DNA from 2 places in the Undibacterium sp. FW305-107 genome. Region 2 is predicted to be linked to the other one. Evidence: predicted binding sites of a transcription regulator. Region 2 holds the regulator's gene; the other holds the start of a gene.
What was found. The regulator FliA, encoded in region 2, starts transcription of late flagellar genes. The targets are predictions, from matches to a motif close to CTAAAGTTTNNNNNNNNNNNGCCGNTA.
Positions count from the first base shown of each region.

Region 1: motA (flagellar motor stator protein MotA) is a predicted target of FliA. The motif match lies at 1,898-1,924, and genes of this name have one in related genera.

Region 1 is NZ_JBYTAV010000002.1:512,917-522,590, reverse strand. It holds gene motB (flagellar motor protein MotB) at 62-985, opposite strand; gene motA (flagellar motor stator protein MotA) at 1,003-1,863, opposite strand; gene AC3WQT_RS06435 (class I SAM-dependent methyltransferase) at 1,983-2,789, opposite strand; gene flhC (flagellar transcriptional regulator FlhC) at 2,805-3,359, opposite strand; gene flhD (flagellar transcriptional regulator FlhD) at 3,399-3,716, opposite strand; gene dnaQ (DNA polymerase III subunit epsilon) at 4,253-4,960, opposite strand; gene tilS (tRNA lysidine(34) synthetase TilS) at 5,007-6,404, opposite strand; gene AC3WQT_RS06410 (acetyl-CoA carboxylase carboxyltransferase subunit alpha) at 6,401-7,375, opposite strand; gene AC3WQT_RS06405 (YybH family protein) at 7,802-8,833, shown strand; gene AC3WQT_RS06400 (L,D-transpeptidase family protein) at 8,833-9,674, shown strand, end outside.
Region 2 is NZ_JBYTAV010000008.1:84,455-94,128, reverse strand. It holds gene flgC (flagellar basal body rod protein FlgC) at 1-98, opposite strand, end outside; gene flgB (flagellar basal body rod protein FlgB) at 104-508, opposite strand; gene flgA (flagellar basal body P-ring formation chaperone FlgA) at 691-1,419, shown strand; gene flgM (flagellar biosynthesis anti-sigma factor FlgM) at 1,548-1,853, shown strand; gene AC3WQT_RS18365 (flagella synthesis protein FlgN) at 1,855-2,346, shown strand; gene motD (flagellar motor protein MotD) at 2,408-3,259, opposite strand; gene AC3WQT_RS18355 (flagellar motor protein) at 3,313-4,053, opposite strand; gene AC3WQT_RS18350 (RNA polymerase sigma factor FliA) at 4,035-4,766, opposite strand; gene AC3WQT_RS18345 (MinD/ParA family ATP-binding protein) at 4,774-5,604, opposite strand; gene flhF (flagellar biosynthesis GTPase FlhF) at 5,597-6,919, opposite strand; gene flhA (flagellar biosynthesis protein FlhA) at 6,916-9,003, opposite strand; gene flhB (flagellar biosynthesis protein FlhB) at 9,000-9,674, opposite strand, start outside.

The sequences.
Region 1 (9,674 bases), on a different contig from region 2:
TGCTGCGTCTTGTTTGTATTTTTCTTGTATTTTGCTTGTCTCTTGCAAATATCTTGCTTTATCAAGGTTTAACTGAAATTTCAGCACTTGAGTCAGACTGATTTGCGACCTCGATAGAGCCGCCGTCCTGTGAAGCAGACTCTTCTGCTTTTTTGTTCATGACGATAATGCTAATTCTTCGATTAATCGGATTCAAAGGATCTTTTTTATCAAACAGCACGGAAGAGGAAAGCCCAACCACTCTTAACATCTTGGACTCATCCATACCACCATAAATCAACTCTCGCCTGGATGCATTGGCGCGATCAGCAGATAATTCCCAATTGCTGTAACCACGCTCACCACTACCATAAGGCGCAGCATCGGTGTGGCCCGACAAACTGATGCGGTTAGGCACATCATTAAGCGCCTTGCCAATTTCGTGCAAAATTTCTCTGGTGTAGGGCTGCAAATCTGCCTTGGCCGACGCAAACATGGGGCGGTTTTGCTCATCCACCATCTGAATACGCAAACCATCAGTCGTGATATCAAGCAAAAGCTGTTTCTTGTATTGCTTCAGTGTAGGGTTGGATTCGATGGCCGCTTCAATTTTAGACTTCAGGCCCTTCAGCCGTTCTGCCTCTACTTTTGCCAGAGCAGCCTCTGCAGCCTGCAGGTTGTAGGTTTTCTTTTGCGTGTCAATCTCGCCTTTACGGCTTTGCCCTTCACGCGCACTCAAATCCTTACCACCGCCCTTGATCACGCTGGAACTATCGCCGCTGCCATCACCACCCGCCATCGCCACCTTCAAAGGAGTTTGAAAATACTCAGCGATGCCGTTCAAATTACCTTTGGCAGTAGAACCAAGCAACCACATCAACAGGAAAAACGCCATCATCGCTGTCACAAAATCGGCGTAGGCAATTTTCCAGGCACCACCGTGGTGGCCACCGGCCACCTTCTTGATGCGCTTGACTATAATTGGTCGTAATTCTTCGCTTGCCATCATCAATCCAGTTTTTATTATTTAGATTTCGATTGCTTAATGTGATCTTCCAACTCAGTGAAAGTTGGCCTTTCAGTCGAATACAATACTTTCCTGCCAAACTCCACCGCCAAAGCCGGTGCATAACCGTTCAAGCTCGCCAACAACGTCACCTTGATACACTGAAAAGTCTTGGATGACTCATCCAGTTGCTGCTCCATCAAACCAGCCAGCGGCCCGACGAAACCATAAGCGAGCAAAATACCCAGGAAAGTACCAACCAGAGCATGGGCAATCAAGATACCAAGTTCGGATGGTGGAATACCAACAGACTCCATCGTATGCACCACCCCCATCACCGCAGCCACAATACCGAAAGCAGGCAAGCCATCACCTAACTTGGCAATGAAATGTGCAGGAACTGCGCCTTCGTGATGATGGGTTTCCAATTCATTGTCCATCAGATTTTCAATTTGAAAGGCATCCATATTCCCTGAAACCATCAGGCGCAAATAATCCCCGATAAACTCCATCATATGATGATCGTGGACAATTGCAGGATATTTACTGAAAAGCGGACTTTCTTCAGGGCGCTCAATATCACCCTCGATGGACATCAGCCCCTCTTTGCGAACCTTGGTCAGAACATCGAACAGCATCGTCATCAGCTCCATATACAAGGCTTTTGTATATTTTGAGCCTTTCAGGACACCTGGAAGTGCCTTCATGGTGGCCTTCAGGGTTTTCGCATTATTACCGACCAGAGAAGCGCCAACCGCAGCGCCGCCTATCATCAGCAATTCCAGGGGCTGAAACAATACCGCGATATGCCCACCGGACAAAACAAAGCCACCAAAGACTGAGCCCAATACGATGATATAGCCGACGATAACTAACACGAGCTTTTACTCCTTAGAGAGGATTTTTTTATAATATCGACTACACTACCTCAGACCTGAAGCATTCACCAGAAATGGAAGGTTAAATATTGCTTCAGGAATACATTTCACTATATGCATTATATGCGCCAGACATAAAGAACGGGGTCATTCGCATTGCTTTTTATAGTTAAATCCGCCTCAATACCAGGCACTTTGAACTCATAACTCATGAATTGCGTACCTGGCCGCATCTCAGCACTGACTTTTTCCCACAAGCCAGGCATGGCCGCTGGTGACAGGTAAGCAAACACGACATCAAACTCAGCAAAATCCAGTTGCAGATAATCTTTTAGATAGAAGTGAACCCTGTGACCAGCCAATTTAGCCCTGAGCCAACTGACCAGCCATGGGAACGGCGCCACCTCCACTCCAAAAAAAGATTGTTGCGGCCGTAGCCTGGCAAGACTGACAGACACACCGCCAAAGCCACTGCCAATATCAATAAAAGACAAATCATCATGCGCAGGTAGTTGCTCAAGAATACACGGCAACAAACTGGATTTGGAAGGAAAATATGGAACTTGTGTACGGTAAGTTGACCAAAACAACAATACCATGAGCACAAAGATTGCAAGACTCACACCTGGATGCAACTGAAAAATCAGCGAAGTGACGACTGCGAAGGGAAAAATGAATTGTATGAGCCACCACCACCAACTCATGCGCAGCAAGAAACTCACCAAGGCAGCCAGGCTGGCGTGAATAATGAGTAGCAAATAAGGGGAAAGTATGCCGCCAAACTGCCACCGGTCGGTGGCGTACAGCAAATAAGACAGGCCAAATGCAAGCAATTGTATGAGCAAGGCCAGAAAAACGGGCGAAGAGAAGACTCCGTCATCCGGTAGGAGTTTGCCTTTGCGGGTTTTTGATGATGCTACCTCCAAGGCTCCTCCTGAATTTTATGCCACCATTTCCAGCGCGGCCTCCGCATCTTTTGCTTTTTTTGTTTTACCTGCCCGTGACGGGACGTGGCATAAACCACAAGCATAATCATCATGCAAATCCAGGCTATGCGCAACAAAATGCCCACCGCATTTGCAACATTTTGCAAAACTCAGCATTTTGCCTTCAAAGAAGCGAACCAAAGTCCATGCACGTGTCAGTGATAATACTGGTTCCTCACCTGCAGGGACAGGCACTTGTTCGAGATACAGGCGATATGCCTTGATCACCGCGTCAATACCATCAACACCGGCATGTTCACGCAGATATTTATGGATATTCATGAACAGGGAAGAATGGATATTGGGCTGCCATGTAATAAACCAGTCGGCAGAAAAAGGCAGCATACCTTTTGGTGGAGATACACCCTTCAACTCCTTGTAAATCTTCAGCAGACGCTCACGCGACAAAGAAGTTTCCGATTCCAGCAATTGCAATCTGGCACCCAGATTGACCAACTCAATCGCCAATTGAATTTCGTGAGCTTCATTTACTACGCTTTTGCTTGCCATGATTTTTCTCCATCCGCCTTGATTTAAATGCCCGACAAATTAATGGATTTCTTCAACTGGCTGACCAGCCATCAAGATCGCAGCATGGGAATGCGCAAGCGCACGCTCCTTGTTGTAATTTGTCAACATGCACAAAATGGAGCTATCTTCGAAGCGGAAACGCGCCAACATCATATTGGAACCTGCCAATTTCAAAATCTGGGCATTATTCAAACCTTCAATCAGGTCTGCGATTTCCTTGCCGATGCCCAAACGGAAAATAGCGGTCGCTTTATCAGCGCGAATCATTTGTTGTGCCAACATCAAATAACTCAAATTGGCATCCCGAATCTCGGCCATCATATCGTTCTGCGTCATTTTCCCACCCTCCAGTTTTGTTATCAGCGGCATGTTTGCGTTGCCAGTGAGATACATTGTGCAGGCTGGTGAAAAGTGGCTGTATAAGCGAGATTCCGTATTTAAACCAAGAAAAAAACGAAGGCATGCCGTAGGAAAATATCCTACAGGCAAATTTAGACATCTACAAAATGAAATTTCGTAGAAAACAGATTTTTATTTTTTTGAATCAGCGAAAGTGGCCAAATCAAAAAATACCAATTAAAACAACGACTTGCGTAAAAATAGACCTTTTACCATATCGTCTTATATTCATTAACGGCAGTACTTTAGAAAACTTTAGGGAAAATTTAAAAATATTTTCGATTTATTTTCTTACCCTTGTAACGGCAACAAATTGTGAAATCTTTAGGGTTAAGCGCAAAAAAAACCAAAAAAAAATCACCTGTTTGCAACAGGTGATCCTTTTTGAATCGTGCAAATAGCTATTTAAGCTATTACTTCTCATATCTATTGTCTTTTCTGCACGCCAACTAAGCCAGAAATTTAGCTTATTTCTACAAAGTCGTATGCCAGATACACTTATCTTTGATTTGCTTATCCAGTCCTGTCAGCAATTTTTCATGCTCCCCCATTTCTTCCTCTGTTGCCATCAATACGGCGATCTCACCAACGGGCATATCAAAGGCGACGACCTCCAGTACTTTTGGCGCATCGTCTTCCTCAATGTCGATTTCAAAACTATTTTGCCCACGCGACATTGCCAGAAAAACATCTGCCAGCAATTCAGCATCCAGCAAAGCGCCATGCAGCTTGCGGTGGGAATTTGAAATCTCATAGCGAGTACAGAGCGCATCAAGGGAATTACGCTTCCCAGGGTGTAATTCTTTTGCCTGAACCAGCGTATCTACAATACTAGGGCAATACTCAGTCAGCGCTGGTAAATTCAGGCGTGCGAGCTCTGCATTCAGGAAGCCAACGTCAAAAGGTGCATTATGAATAATGATTTCTGCATCTTTGATATAAGCGCAAAATTCTTCGGCTACTTGGGCAAATTTGGGCTTATCACTTAAAAACTCAGTGGTTAAACCGTGAACTGCCAAAGCGCCCTCTTCAGAATCTCGTTCTGGATTGATATAGCGATGGAAGTTATTACCGGTCAGCTTGCGGTTAATTAATTCTACGCAACCAATTTCTATGATGCGGTCGCCATTGCGGGCATTCAAACCTGTGGTTTCAGTATCGAGGACTAGCTGCCTACGCATATTCAATCTTCCTATTAGACGACAACAAATATTTATTCAAAATTAATCACAGTTGATCAAACACCCAGCGCAAGGCGATGCCTGTCCCCGGCTCAGCCTGGCAAAACCTGCTTTGCATGCCAACACCTGCAGCAAATAATAAATCCTTGCCAATAGAGACATATGGTAAGCGTTCACGCTGCCAGAAAGGTATCTGCAAGGACTGATAATGGCTTTTCATATCGCGGGTAGAGCGGTTTTCTCCCAGCTTCAGCCTCTCCCCTCCCCTGCGCAGATGCAAGGAAAGCGTTTGCGACTTTAACCAGGACACATCCAGTCCGCGCTCTGCCGGATCAAAATACAGGCTACCAGCAAACTCAGGAAAATGGATATGTGCCTGTCCTTGCCAGGCAAATTCATGTTCGCTGTCCTCTTCTGCCATCTCAGTTTTTTGCGCAGACAAATAGACGATGTCCTTATAACGATGTATGGCAACGGTATCGTGATGGATGGTAATACGTGCATCTTCACGTCCGTCAAATAGCTGGTTTTGCATTTCTTTCAGCCGCGAGGTCGTGGGCATGCGTACACCAGCCTTTGAAAACCAGTAACGGAACAAATTATCTCTGCGTGCAGGGCTCAGTGCACGCATGGCAGCAATACCCAATCCCGCTTCAAAGGAGCAATCGGCGAAATCCTGCCCGGCAACTTCCAGCAGCAAGTCTTGCGCCGCTTGAAAATGGGTGGCTGAACGGGCGATACGTTCTGAGTAGCCAGGCGATAAGCCTTCGAGTACTGGCATTACACTGTGGCGTATGGCATTACGCAGATAACGCTGGTCAGTATTGGACTCATCTTCGATATAGCTTAAACCCCGTTGGCTCGCATAGGCTTCCAGCGTAGTTCGCTTTTCTGTCAGCAGTGGCCGCCCAAGCATGACTTCATCATGGCCAAACAGATTAGGTGCACGATGACAAACATCCATGCCTGACATGCCAGCCACACCACTACCGCGCAACAATTGCAATAACAGGGTTTCTGCCTGGTCATCCTGATGATGGGCAGTCAGGATCAAGGGAATGCCGGTACTTTTCGACATCCGCCCCAAAGCCTGGTAACGCCCCTTGCGGGCAGACGCTTCCACGCCATCGCCGCTGTCGCGGGCAACCAGAATACGCTCAGCATGAAAGTCTACTTCGCCTGATACACACACAGCCCGGCAATGATCAAGCCAGACATCAGCATTCGGACTTAAGCCGTGATGTATGTGAAAAGCATGCAGTGAAATTTTGGCACGGCGGCAATAATTGATTGCCAGGTCCAGTAAGACCGTAGAATCCAGACCGCCGCTATAGCCTACTGCGAGGCCATTTTGCAGATTTCCTTCACAGAAATCAGCAATAATGGCATCGAGTTTTTTTGAGAATGCTTGCTCGAGACTGGAGCAATGTTGATCTGGCCTCATTCAGCAAGTTTCGTTTCCTTAAACTTGCCGTAGCTCATTAACTTCTCATGACGTGCAGCCAGCAAATCCTTGGTTTTTACACCCTGGAACTGACGCAGGGTATCTGCCAGTGCACGTTTAACCAAGGCACACATCTGCTTGGGATCTCTGTGGGCACCACCCAGAGGTTCATTGATGATCTTGTCGATCAAACCCATGGCTTTCAGTCTGTGAGCTGTCAAACCCAATGCCTCGGCCGCATCAGATGCACGGTCGGAAGTCTTCCACAGGATGGAAGCACAACCTTCAGGAGAAATTACGGAGTAAGTAGCGTACTGCAACATCAGCACCGCATCGCCAACAGCCAGCGCCAGCGCACCACCAGAACCACCTTCACCAATAATAGTCGTGATCAGCGGTACTTTCAGTTCTGCCATGACATATAGATTGTGGCCAATAGCTTCAGACTGACCGCGCTCTTCAGCGTCTATGCCAGGCCAGGCGCCAGTGGTGTCGACAAAGGTAAATACGGGAATATCAAATTTTTCAGCCAGTTTCATCAGGCGCATGGCCTTGCGATAACCTTCAGGCTTGGGCATGCCAAAATTGCGCATGGCGCGTTCTTTGGTGTCACGGCCTTTTTGGTGGCCCATGACCATACATGCCTGACCATTAAACCTTGCCAAGCCACCAACAATGGATTGATCATCGGAAAAACTGCGGTCACCATGCAACTCATGAAAGTCAGTAAACATCTGATTCACATAGTCCATGGTGTATGGACGCTGTGGATGACGGGAAATCTGCGACACTTGCCATGGAGTCAACTTGGCGTAAATATCCTTCGTCAACATCTGGCTTTTCTTCGACAGTCTGTCTATTTCTTCAGAAATATCGACTGCCGAATCATCCTGAACAAAACGCAGCTCTTCTATTTTTGTTTCCAGTTCTGCAATTGATTGTTCAAAATTTAAAAATGTCGTTTTAGTCATCGTGCCTCCTTAACATCACACGAGTTGATAAAAAAATCCAATTTCATTCTGGCGCGGGCGCAATGTTTAATTGAATAATGTGTCGCTCTGCCTAGCGTACAAAAGAACCATTTAGATGATTTTTTTGCAAAATTCGTATGCATACATAATGGACATATTGTCCTGACGGAGCAGATTAGATATCAAAACTGGCCTCGCTGTCCAGTGTTCGGCACTTTTTGCTTGAGTTCGGGCAGTAGAAATCAGCATCCACACACCTGTTACCGTTGCCAAAACCACTGGCGAAATGCTGCTTACTTGTCAAAGTCATTGTCAAACACCCATAGTCAGCAACTTATTTGATAAGATGGCGCTTTGCTCATTAGCCAGTATACCATTGCAGCTTACATGTTCTGCCAAACTCCTATAAATCCAAGACCGAACACCATGCGCCACATTTTAAAGAATGTTCTTACCTTATCCAGTCTGTCATTGCTGTTGATGTCTGCCCACGTCCGGGCAGATGATGCAGCTGACGTTGGCAAATTGCTCAGATCTGGCCAGGTAAGTGAGGCCTTGCAAAAAGTGGATGCCGCCCTGGCGCAACGTCCCAAGGACGCGCAGATGCGTTTTCTCAAGGGATTGATACTGACAGAGCAAAACAAATCGGCAGAAGCTATCACCGTTTTCTCGAAGCTGACTGACGATTACCCGGAATTGCCTGAGCCCTACAATAATCTGGCAGTCTTGTATGCATCATCTGGTCAGTACGACAAAGCCCGTGCAGCTCTGGAGATGGCGATCAGGACCAATCCAACTTATGGCACAGCACATGAAAACCTGGGTGATGTATATGCAAAACTGGCCAGCCAGGCCTATGACAAGGCTTTGCAACTCGATTCCAGCAATAACACTGCCAAATTAAAGCTGACCCTGGTCAAGAATCTGGTAGGCAATACCACCGGCGGCACCAATCCCAAGACAGCAATGGCATCCCCTGCACCTGCTACCAATGCAGCCGCTCCAGCCAAAGCCAGCGCTACCGTAGTTGCTGCAGCAAAACCTGAGGCTGAAACTGCCAAGCCTGAACCTAAATCCAAACCTGCTCCTGCAGCCGCAACTACTGCTACTAATGATAAGACTGAAGAAGATGTGCTGAAGGCAGTAGAAAACTGGGCTAAAGCCTGGAGCAGCAAGGACACCAATGCCTATCTGGGGCATTACGCAAAAGATTTCCAGACACCCAAAGGCGAGTCTTATAAAGCCTGGGCAGAAGAACGTCGTAACAGGATAGAAGGCAAAGGCCGCATCAACGTTAAAATTGAATCTGCCAAAATCGATGTCGATGGCAACACTGCCACGGTCAAGTTCCGTCAGATATATACATCTGACCAGTTGACTGCCAACAGCCGTAAAACCTTGCACATGGTAAAGCAGGACGGCAAATGGCAGATCAAACAGGAGCGTGCGGGTAGCTAATGTTTTTCGCTGTCAATTCTGATACTCCGGCCGCAGTCAAAGCCGGAAAATCACGCGTTTTTGCTGTTCTTGCTCTGACATGTCTGGCGTATCTCGCTTCGCCAACTCTTGTCGTGGCCAAGTCACGCCCCAATAAAGTCGCACCGGCTGAAATTAATCCAAATGCCCCGGACCCGGACGCATTATTAATCGAAGTCTACAAAAACCTGGCCGCAAATAATTTGCAACAGGCGCAGACCAAGATAGATGCACTGGTAGAAGCCTATCCGCACTTCCAGCTGGCACATTTGATACAAGGTGACTTGCTGCTGATGCACACCCGTCCGGTACGCAGTTTTGGTGTCGGTGCCTTGACGCAACCCGATAAACTGAAAGACCTGCGGGATGAGGCAGCGGCACGCATACGCTCATATCGTGAACGCCCCGCCGCCGACCTGATCCCCAGAGCCATTTTGCAATTGCGCGATGACCAGAAGCAGGCCATCGTCGTCGATGCGAAAAAATCGCGCTTATATGTGTATGAAAATGCCGCAGGCCAGCCGCGCCTGATTAATGATTTCTATATCAGCCAGGGCAAGTTTGGCATCAACAAACTAAAAGAAGGCGATCAAAAAACCCCTATAGGGGTGTATTACATCACCAGCCGCCTGGCGGGCACAAAACTGCCGAGTTTTTATGGCCCAGGTGCTCTGCCACTAAATTACCCGAATGAATGGGACAAATTCAATGGTCGCAATGGCTCTGGCATCTGGTTGCACGGCATGCCACCTGAAAGCTTCAGCCGCCCCCCCCTTGCATCAGATGGCTGCGTGGTATTGACGAATCCGGATTTTTTAAAAAT
Region 2 (9,674 bases):
CTGTCGGCATTGGCCAGATTGCTGGTTACCACATTCAGGCGCTGTGACTGCGCACTCATGGCTGATCCGGCAACATTGAAGACATTAAAGAGTGACATGATGATTATCCTTGTATCGCTGCCAACATATTCTTGATCTGCATATTGATAATGGTCAGGCTGGCTTCATAACGCAGGGCATTGTCGGTAAACTGATTACGCTCCACATCCATATCAACAGTATTACCATCGACGCTACCTTGTACTGTGGGGCGGTATTGTGGCGTCATGCCTGCTACGCTACCCGGTGTGTCGATGTGCTGGGCTGCGGTCTTGCTCAAGGCTGTCGGTGACTGGTTCAGGTTTTGCCCCAGGGCATGGCTGAGTGCGCTGGAGAAATCAATATCCTTCGCCTTGTAATTAGGTGTGTCAGCATTGGCAATATTGGATGCCAGCAATTGCTGACGCTGCCCCCGGACTGACAAGGCAGTCTCGTGGAATTTCAAAAAGTCATCTAATCTGCCAACCATCTTTCTCTCCTCTGCCACTGTGCTTTACTCATAAGGCACACAAGGGTTTTCTATACCTTGCATCTTATTCGCCACAGGACAAGTTTGATCAGGCAAGCAGAAAGGGAAAAGCCCGTTTATTCAAGCATTCAAAAAAGCCTGTGAATCCTAAAATAGAGTTCAGAACAATCCAGGCAGGAAACATGATGAAAGCCGCAAAGAAATTAAGCAGAATCGTCAGCAAGCAAGTTTTGACACTATCGCTGCTCGGCTTCACATGCCTTGGTCAGGCGGCACCTGCAACCCAGGCCCAGGACACTGCACAGTTGCGCCAGATTGCACTGGACTTTTTGACACTACAGGCATCAGGCCTGAGCAATGAAGTAGTGGTGAGCGTGGGTGAGGTTGATAAACGACTCAACTTGCAGGCTTGCGATAATCCCAATCCCTATCTATTGCCAGGCAGCAAGCCATGGGGCAAAGTGACCCTGGCGATACGCTGTACTGCACCTGCCCCCTGGCTGGTTTATCTGCAGGCAAATGTACAAGTCACGGCGGATTATTATGTTGCAGCCAACGCCCTTACTCATGGGCAAGTCATTTCACTAAACGATTTAAGCAAGCAAAGAGGCGATATCTCAAAATTGCCAGCCGGTGTCATCACTGCTCCTGAGCAAGCGATCGGTAAAAGCATGCAGGTTTCCATGGCCTCTGGCAGCGTCATGCGTCTGGATGCCTTGAAGAGTCCTGCCGTAGTTCAACAGGGACAATCTGTGCGGGTAGTCAGCAATGGGCCTGGTTTCCAAGTAGCAACAGATGCCATTGCGCTCAATAACGCAGCAGATGGGCAGATTGCCAAGGCCAAAACCAGCTCTGGACAAACCGTCAGCGGTGTTGCCAAGAATGGTGGCATTATAGAAATAGTTTACTGATAGCAAGATATTTAGCCTATAGAATTAAATGTATGCAATATTTTTTCACAGTAAGGTTAAAGTTTAAAATTACACAGCCGATAAACTGGATGTAGATGTTTGTAAGTCCCACACTAGAGGGTATCGCTGTGAAAATTGATGACGCACTGAATAAGACCGCGGGGCTACCAGTAAGCCCGCAACAGGCTCGCACGGAAAAACCCGCGGAAACTGCGGCACCCGTGACGAATTCGTCGAAAGTACAAATTTCGACCCTGTCCACACAGTTGCAAGCCTTGCAAAGTACGCAGGCCAGCAATGCTGTGTTTGAGACGAAGAAGGTGGAAGCGATCAAGCTGGCCATTTCCGAAGGACGCTTTCAGGTGAATTCGGAAAAAGTCGCTGATGGGCTTCTGGAAACAGTTAAAGATTTGCTCAACGCCAGAAAACGCTAAAATGAACGCAACAAGTTCCGGACACGCTGCCATTCAACAATGCCTGCAGGAAGAAGTGAGCGTCATGTCGTCGCTCGCCGAGTTGCTTAAGCAAGAGCAATCTGCACTGGTTGAAAGCGATATTGTCCAGCTCAATGACTTTACCCAGAGCAAGGGACAACTTGTAGTCAAAATGACGGAACTGGAAAAAAAGCGTAACAGCTTTTTGAGTGAACTTGGATTTAACGCTGATATTGACGGCATGCAAGCTTATTTGCAGCAAGCCGACGATGCCCAGACTGTCGCCAAACACTGGGATGCGCTACTACAACTGACTGTGCAAGCCAAAGAAGATAATCGCACCAACGGTTCACTGATTAACCGTCGATTGTCGCTGAATCAGGCAACCTTAAATCTGCTGCAACAAAATACAAATCAGGCTGGGTCCATGTATGGCCCAAATGGTCAATCGACTGTCAAAAGCACGCCAGGTAAAGGCTATATCGCCACCTAAGACTGACGTGACACTTTGTCATGCGTCTGTCCTCGCCCTTTCCGGGCAAACCTCAACGAATTTAAGGCCTCACCGCAGTTTGAGGCAAGGAAGCTGCGGCTGGCCTTGCAGCTTGTGCGGGCAATGATGTTGCAGCAGGCGCAGATGCTGGCACTAAAGGCACTTCTACTACGGGCTCTGGCAAGACTGCCAGTATGGTGACAGATACACGCCGGTTCCTGGCTCTCCCTTCTGGTGTCTCATTGTCGCTCACTGGTAATTTCGCCCCCTGCCCTACTGCTGTCACCCGGTTTTCATCGACACCGTTCTCTGTGAGCAAACGGGCAACGGTACTGGCTCGTACGGCAGACAATTCCCAGTTAGAGGGGAAAATAGAGTTTTTGATAGGCAGATTATCGGTATGGCCTTCTACCTGTATCGCATGGGTATCGATCTTGAGAACACCGGCAATGGCTTTCAGCGCCTGTATGGAATCGATATTCAGACGCGCATCACCCGGTGCAAACAAAAGGCTGGCATTAATTTCTATGGTGATACCACGGCTGGTCTGGGTCACCCTCACCTTGCCTTCGCGCACCAAAGGCTCCAGCACGGTCAGGATGTCCTTGGCCATGGTGGTCATTTGCGCTCTCTCCTTGCGCAAGCCTTCGCTGATGCGGTTTTTGACCAGCGGCAAAGGATCAAGTTTGATTTTTTGCTCAACTGGCGCGTCAACAGGCTTGGGATTAACCGTCATAACCTTGCCAAATGCACCAGTCAGCGAATTTGACAAGACCCGGTACTTGCCCTCATTCAGCGAGGATATCGCATACATGACGACAAAAAAAGCAAACAGCAAGGTAATAAAATCCGCGTAAGAAACCAGCCACCTCTCATGGTTTTCTGGTTCTTCGTGGTATTTTTTTCTTGCCATAAGTATATTTTCTCAGTCTAGCCTTAGTCTGGCATTACCTGGTAGCCTTACCGTCAGTTGCGATGATTGGTCAGTCTTTCTTCCACCACACGCGGGCTGTCGCCCAAAGCGATGCTATAAAAAATATCAGACAACATTTCACGCCGCGTCACTTCTCGGCCTATGATTTCTTTCAGCTTATGGCTGACTGGCAAGAACAATAAGTTGGCCATGCCCACACCATAGATCGTGGCAACAAAGGCAACAGCAATACCACCACCAAGTTTGGATGGATCACTAAGGTTTTCCATCACGTGTATCAACCCCAGCACGGCACCCAGGATACCTATGGTCGGGGAATAACCACCTGCTGCTTCCCAAATTTTAGCGGCCTGGCGCTGCTCCATTTCATAGAGCGATATATCGACATCAAGTATGTCTTTCAGGCGTATCGGGTCTATGCCATCAATCACCAGACGCAGGCCCTTGCCTATGAAGGGATCGGTCGAAGCGTTCATATAACGCTCCAGACTCAGAAAACCTTCGCGTCTGGCGACCACGCTCCAGATCAGCGCATCCGCGACATTTTTTTTGCTGCTGTCCGGCGGTTCAGACACCACCCAGCGCAGCATGCGCACACCGCGCATAAAGGTATTGAGCCTGCTTTGCAACAGCACTGCACCCAGGGTACCAATCACCACAATCACAAAAGCAGCAGGTTGCACCAGCGAAGACAGGCGCCCACCTTCAATCAACTGTCCGCTGACGATGCCTAACACCACCAGTATCAAACCAACTATGCTAGCCCAGTCCACGCTTTCTCCCTTAAGTATGCCCTGAGCCTGGCCACAGCCTGACTATGTAATTGTGAGACGCGTGATTCTGACACCCCCATCACGGCACCGATTTCTTTAAGATTTAATTCCTGCTCATAGTACAGACCCATGAGCAGTTTCTCTCGCTCTGGCAGACTGTCTATCGCGCCGATGACAGCATCGCGGAAGTCGTCATTCAGCAAATCCTGTAGCGGATCGCCAGAAAAATCCGAGCAATAATGATCGAGAAAATGTTCCTTGGTATCTGAATCATGAAAGTCTTCGTAGTACACGAGTTGATGCCCGCCACTGTCAGTGAGCAGGTTCTGGTACTCTTCCAGGCTGAGCTTGAGCGACTTCGCCACTTCGGTTTCCAGTGGTGGTCGCCCCAGCTTTTGCTGCAACACATTCATGGCATTTTCTATCTTGCGCATGTTCTGGCGCACGCCACGCGGCAACCAGTCACTACTGCGCAATTCATCCAGCATGGCACCCCGTATGCGTTGCACCGCATAGGTTTCAAACTGTGCTCCATGGGTGTCTTCATAGCGGTTAACGGCATCCAGCAGGCCTATCATACCGGCCTGCACAAGATCGTCTACCTCCACACTGGGAGGCAGGCGCGCCTTCAACTGGTAAGCCAGACGCTTGACCAGGGGCGCATGCTCCCTTAAAAGGAAGTTTTTATCTGATTTTCCGCTAGCGGTGTACATTTTTTGATTACATTCCGAGACCGACACCCAGCTCAGGGACTCCCTCTAAACATAATGTGGAACGCGCGGTCTTCGCCAATTGTTCAGCCAGCCGGGAGAATGCCAGCGAAGCAAGGGCTTTAGGAAAAGCATCAATCACAGAGCGTCCCAAATGTGCAGCCTTTCTTACATGTTCATCTTCCGGCACATTGCCGACGTAGTGCAGTGGCACTGCCAGATAACGGCTGGCCGCCTGCGCCATATTTGTATAAATCAATCTCGCCTCTTTTTCCGATGCACCGGACACTAAAATACCATAACCACGCCTGCCAAGCCGATTGCTCACTCGCTTGATCAGGCCATAAGCAGCCTTGATCATGTCGGGATCAGCTGAAACCTGTATTACTAGTTCGCTGTCGTCCAGCGTCGCCAACGGAAAACTGTCATCCAGATTGATCTCGCTATCCACGATGACCAGATCAGCACGGTTCGCCGCCACATCAAACACTTTGGACAATTGCCGCGTATTTTCTGGCGGCAGCCATGCATGGCGCGCCAACATCGTCACCGACAAGCCGGAAGCAACCAATTTCACTGCTTCCTTCATTGTACGCTGTTGTTTCGCTACATCCAATAAGGTCTGATCAAGGTTGGCATTCAACCATGCGCCAACACTATTCTCTGATGAACGAGCGTCCACCATCAACACCTGGTTACCCTGACGTGCCAGCGACACCCCCAGATTGACCAGCATGCCGCTTTTTTCATCTTCCCTCAATGCTGACAAAAAGGTAAACACTCTTGGTTTTGGCCCAGCCAGCATGCGGCGCAGGCCTTCAGCCTGATCGAAACTAGCCAAGGGACACCTCCTGACCAGCACGTCCTGATGCCTGTGCAGCCGTGACTGCACCAGCCATCAGCAGAGGCAATTCTTCATCGAGATAACGGAAAGCGGCCGTTTCGCGCTTGAGTTTGAAAGCACGGTCTATCAGATACAGCTTGTTGGCAATATGCAGGTCTTCCGGCACACGCTGGCCACTGGCAACGTAATACACCATAAGCTTCTGGCGTATCGCAATATCGAGTGCGCCACCTATCGTCGCTGCCTCATCGAGCTTGGTCAAAATGCAACCTGCCAGACCATTCCCCTGATAAGCACGCACCACTTCACTCAAGGTTTCACCTGTCGATGTCGCATTCAGGCACAGCAAGCGCTTCACCGGAGTGTCTGTTCCTGACAACATCGCCACTTGCTCAGTCACCATTTTGTCGCGCTGACTGACACCGACTGTATCGATCAGCACCGTATGCTTGTTCTTGAGCTCGGACAAGGCAATGCGCAAATCAGCCTCATCCTTGACGGCATGCACCATCACACCCAGGATTTTGCCGTAGATACGCAATTGTTCAAAGCCGCCGATACGATAACCATCTGTAGTAATCAATGCCAGCTTGGAGGGGCCATGGCGCATGACGCAACGAGCAGCCAGCTTGGCCGTAGTCGTAGTCTTGCCTACACCTGTAGGGCCGACCAGGGCATACACGCCGCCCTTTTCCAGCATTTCATTTTCATTATCGATAGTGGACAGATTGCGTACCAGCACATTCTTGATCCAGTCCAGGCCATTCTCAACCTTGCCAGTTTCTGGCAGTTTTTCTACCAGATAGCGGGACAGGCTGGCGCTAAAGCCAGTAGCCAGCAATTCACGCAGGATTTCTGCTTTTTGCGGCTGGCGTTTTTGCGTCTGCGTCCATGATATCTCTGCCAGTTGCGATTCCAGCATACTGCGCATGGAGCGTATTTCTGACATCACATCATTGAGTTCATTGGCGCTCACCGGCGCTTCGATTTCACTGGTGAAAGCAGATGCGCTGGTCACAGACTTGAAAGTCGGCACACTTGCAGGCGCGTCCATGGAGCGTTCAAAAGCACGCGGCCTGATGACAGCATCCTCTGGCTGGAAACGCGGCGCAAAGCGCGGCACTTCAGGTACCGGTGCCTCATCACTGGAAGCTGGCTCAATGGCGCTGATGGCTTCATCGGCCATCGCCAGAATCTCCACCTTGCCGCCCACATTACGGTTCGACAGGATCACGGCATCCGCCCCCAAAGCATCGCGCAGCATGCGCAAAGCTTCGCGAGAAGTATTCGCGGTAAATTTTCTGACGTTCATGATTGACCTCCGACCAGACTGGTGACTCTAATGGTTTTTGTTTCAGGTACTTCTGCGTGTGACAGGACTTTGAGTTGCGGCAAATTGCGGCGCAAGAAGCGCGACAGCAAGGCACGTAATGGTGCTGGCACCAGCAAGACTGGAGTCAGGCCCATTTGTTCCTGATGCTGGGCTGCAGCCTCGGTCTGGCTCGCCAGGGTATCGGCCAGACCAGGTTCTATGCCAGAACCATCAGCACCGCTGGTTTGCAGGGCTTGCATCAACAGGCGTTCAAGGCGGCTATCCAGGGTCATGACCGTCATCTCATTCCCGGTCGGGAAGATTTGCTGGACGATGGCACGACCCAGTGCAATCCTGACCTGCGCCGTCAGCTCATTGGCATCCTGGGTATGCATGGACTGCTCGGACAGCGTCTCAATGATGGTACGCATGTCACGGATATGCACACCTTCGATGAGCAGGTTCTGCAATACTTTTTGCAGGATGGACAAAGGCAGGGCTTTTGGCACCAGTTCTTCCACCATTTTTGGCATGTCTTTCGCCAGATGATCCATCAACAACTGTACTTCCTGACGACCCAGCAATTCAGCCGCGTGACTGGTGATCAGGTGATTCAAATGGGTAGCGATAACGGTGCCGGAATCAACCACGGTATAACCCATGGCTTGTGCCTGTTCGCGCATGGCAGCCTCTATCCAGACCGCAGGCAAGCCAAAGGCAGGATCATTGGTGACAGCACCAGGCAAATTGCCAGTCACCATACCCGGGTTGATGGCCAGATACTGACCACTGAGCGCTTCACCGGCACCAACTTCAACACCTTTCAGGGTAATCCTGTAAGCCGAAGGTTTCAGTTCCAGATTGTCGCGGATATGGACAGGTGGCGACAAAAAACCAACTTCCTGGGCGAATTTTTTGCGTATGCCTTTGATACGGCGCAAGAGTTCGCCACCCTGGTTCTTATCTACCAGTGGGATCAGGCGATAACCAACTTCCAGGCCCAGGGTATCGACAGGCAAAATATCTTGCCAGGTCGCTTCTTCCATTTCCTGACCGGCATTAGCAGGAGCTTCGACTTTTTCTTCAATGACCGGAGGCATCTGGGCGCGCTTGTTCAACAAATAGCCGCCGCCACAAAGCACTGCTGCCAACAAAATAAAGGCGATATGCGGCATGCCGGGTATCAGGCCCATGCCACCTATGATGCCGCCGGTGATGATCATGACCTGGGGCTTGGCAAACAGCTGTCCTATCAACTGCCCACTGATATCCTGGTCACTGGCTACACGAGAAACCACAACACCGGCTGCCGTTGAAATGATCAGCGAAGGTATTTGTGCTACCAGTCCATCACCGATCGCCAGCAATGTATAGTTTTTCAGGGCGGTAGCAAAATCGAGATCGTGCTGCACCATGCCGACAACCAGACCACCAACGATATTAATGACAGTGACCATGATGCCTGCCACCGCGTCACCACGCACGTATTTACTGGCACCGTCCATGGCGCCATAGAATTCTGCTTCTTGCGCCACTTCAGTACGGCGGCGACGCGCTTCCTGTTCAGCGATCAGACCGGCATTCAAGTCAGCATCAATCGCCATTTGTTTGCCTGGCATCGCGTCCAGGGCGAAACGCGCACCCACCTCGGCAATACGGCCAGCGCCCTTGGTGACGACGGTAAAGTTAATGATGGTCAGGATAACGAAGACCACGATACCAACGGTGTAATTACCACCAATCAAAAAGTGACCAAAGGCTTCGATCACTTTACCGGCGGCATCCGGGCCAGTATGACCTTCAGTCAGTACCACGCGGGTAGAAGCCACGTTCAGGGACAGGCGCAACATGGTACTGACCAGCAGTACAGTAGGAAACACCATGAAATCCAGCGGTTTGACTGTATACAAGCTGGTCAGCAAAACGATAATCGCAATCGCGATATTGAAGCTGAAAAACACGTCCAGAACAAACGCTGGCAGAGGCAAGATCATCATCGCCAACATCAGGATGATGAGGAAAGGCGCCGCCAGCGCTCTGGTATTTATGCCATTCATCCAGGCAGGTAAGGTGAAACTATTCATGCTCGGACTCCTGCTTGATTATCTGCTTGATTTTGTGTTTGGTTATTAGGATCAAGCTCTGGTGGTACATATAGATCATTTGGTTCTACAGGTTTGTTGCCGCCGACTTTGGTGTAACTGCGCAATTGATACACATAGGCCAGCACTTCTGCCACGGCGGCATACAGGGCTTCAGGTATCTCATCACCAAGGTCAGTATGTTTGTACAACGCACGTGCCAATGGCGGCGCTTCCAGCAAGGGCACATTGTGTTCCTTCGCCAGTTCACGGATTTTGGCAGCAACTGCATCAGCCCCCTTGGCGATGACCTTAGGCGCACCATTGCCGCCTTCGGTATATTTCAGGGCGACAGCAAAGTGAGTCGGGTTGGTGACAACGACGTCAGCAGTCGGGATTTCAGACATCATGCGGCGGCGTGCCATCTCACGCTGCTGGGCGCGAATTTTCGCCTTGATTTGTGGATTACCGTTCGCTTCTTTGGATTCCTGCACCACTTCCTGATGCGTCATCTTCAGCTTTTCAGCGTATTGCCACATCTGGTAAGGTGCATCAATCGCGGCGATCACGGCCAGCGAGCCAACGATGGCCAGAAAACATACACCCATCATGTGGCCGACGTGGGCTGGGCCAGATTTCAACGATTCCAGCGGCAAGGCAAAAATGGCATTCTT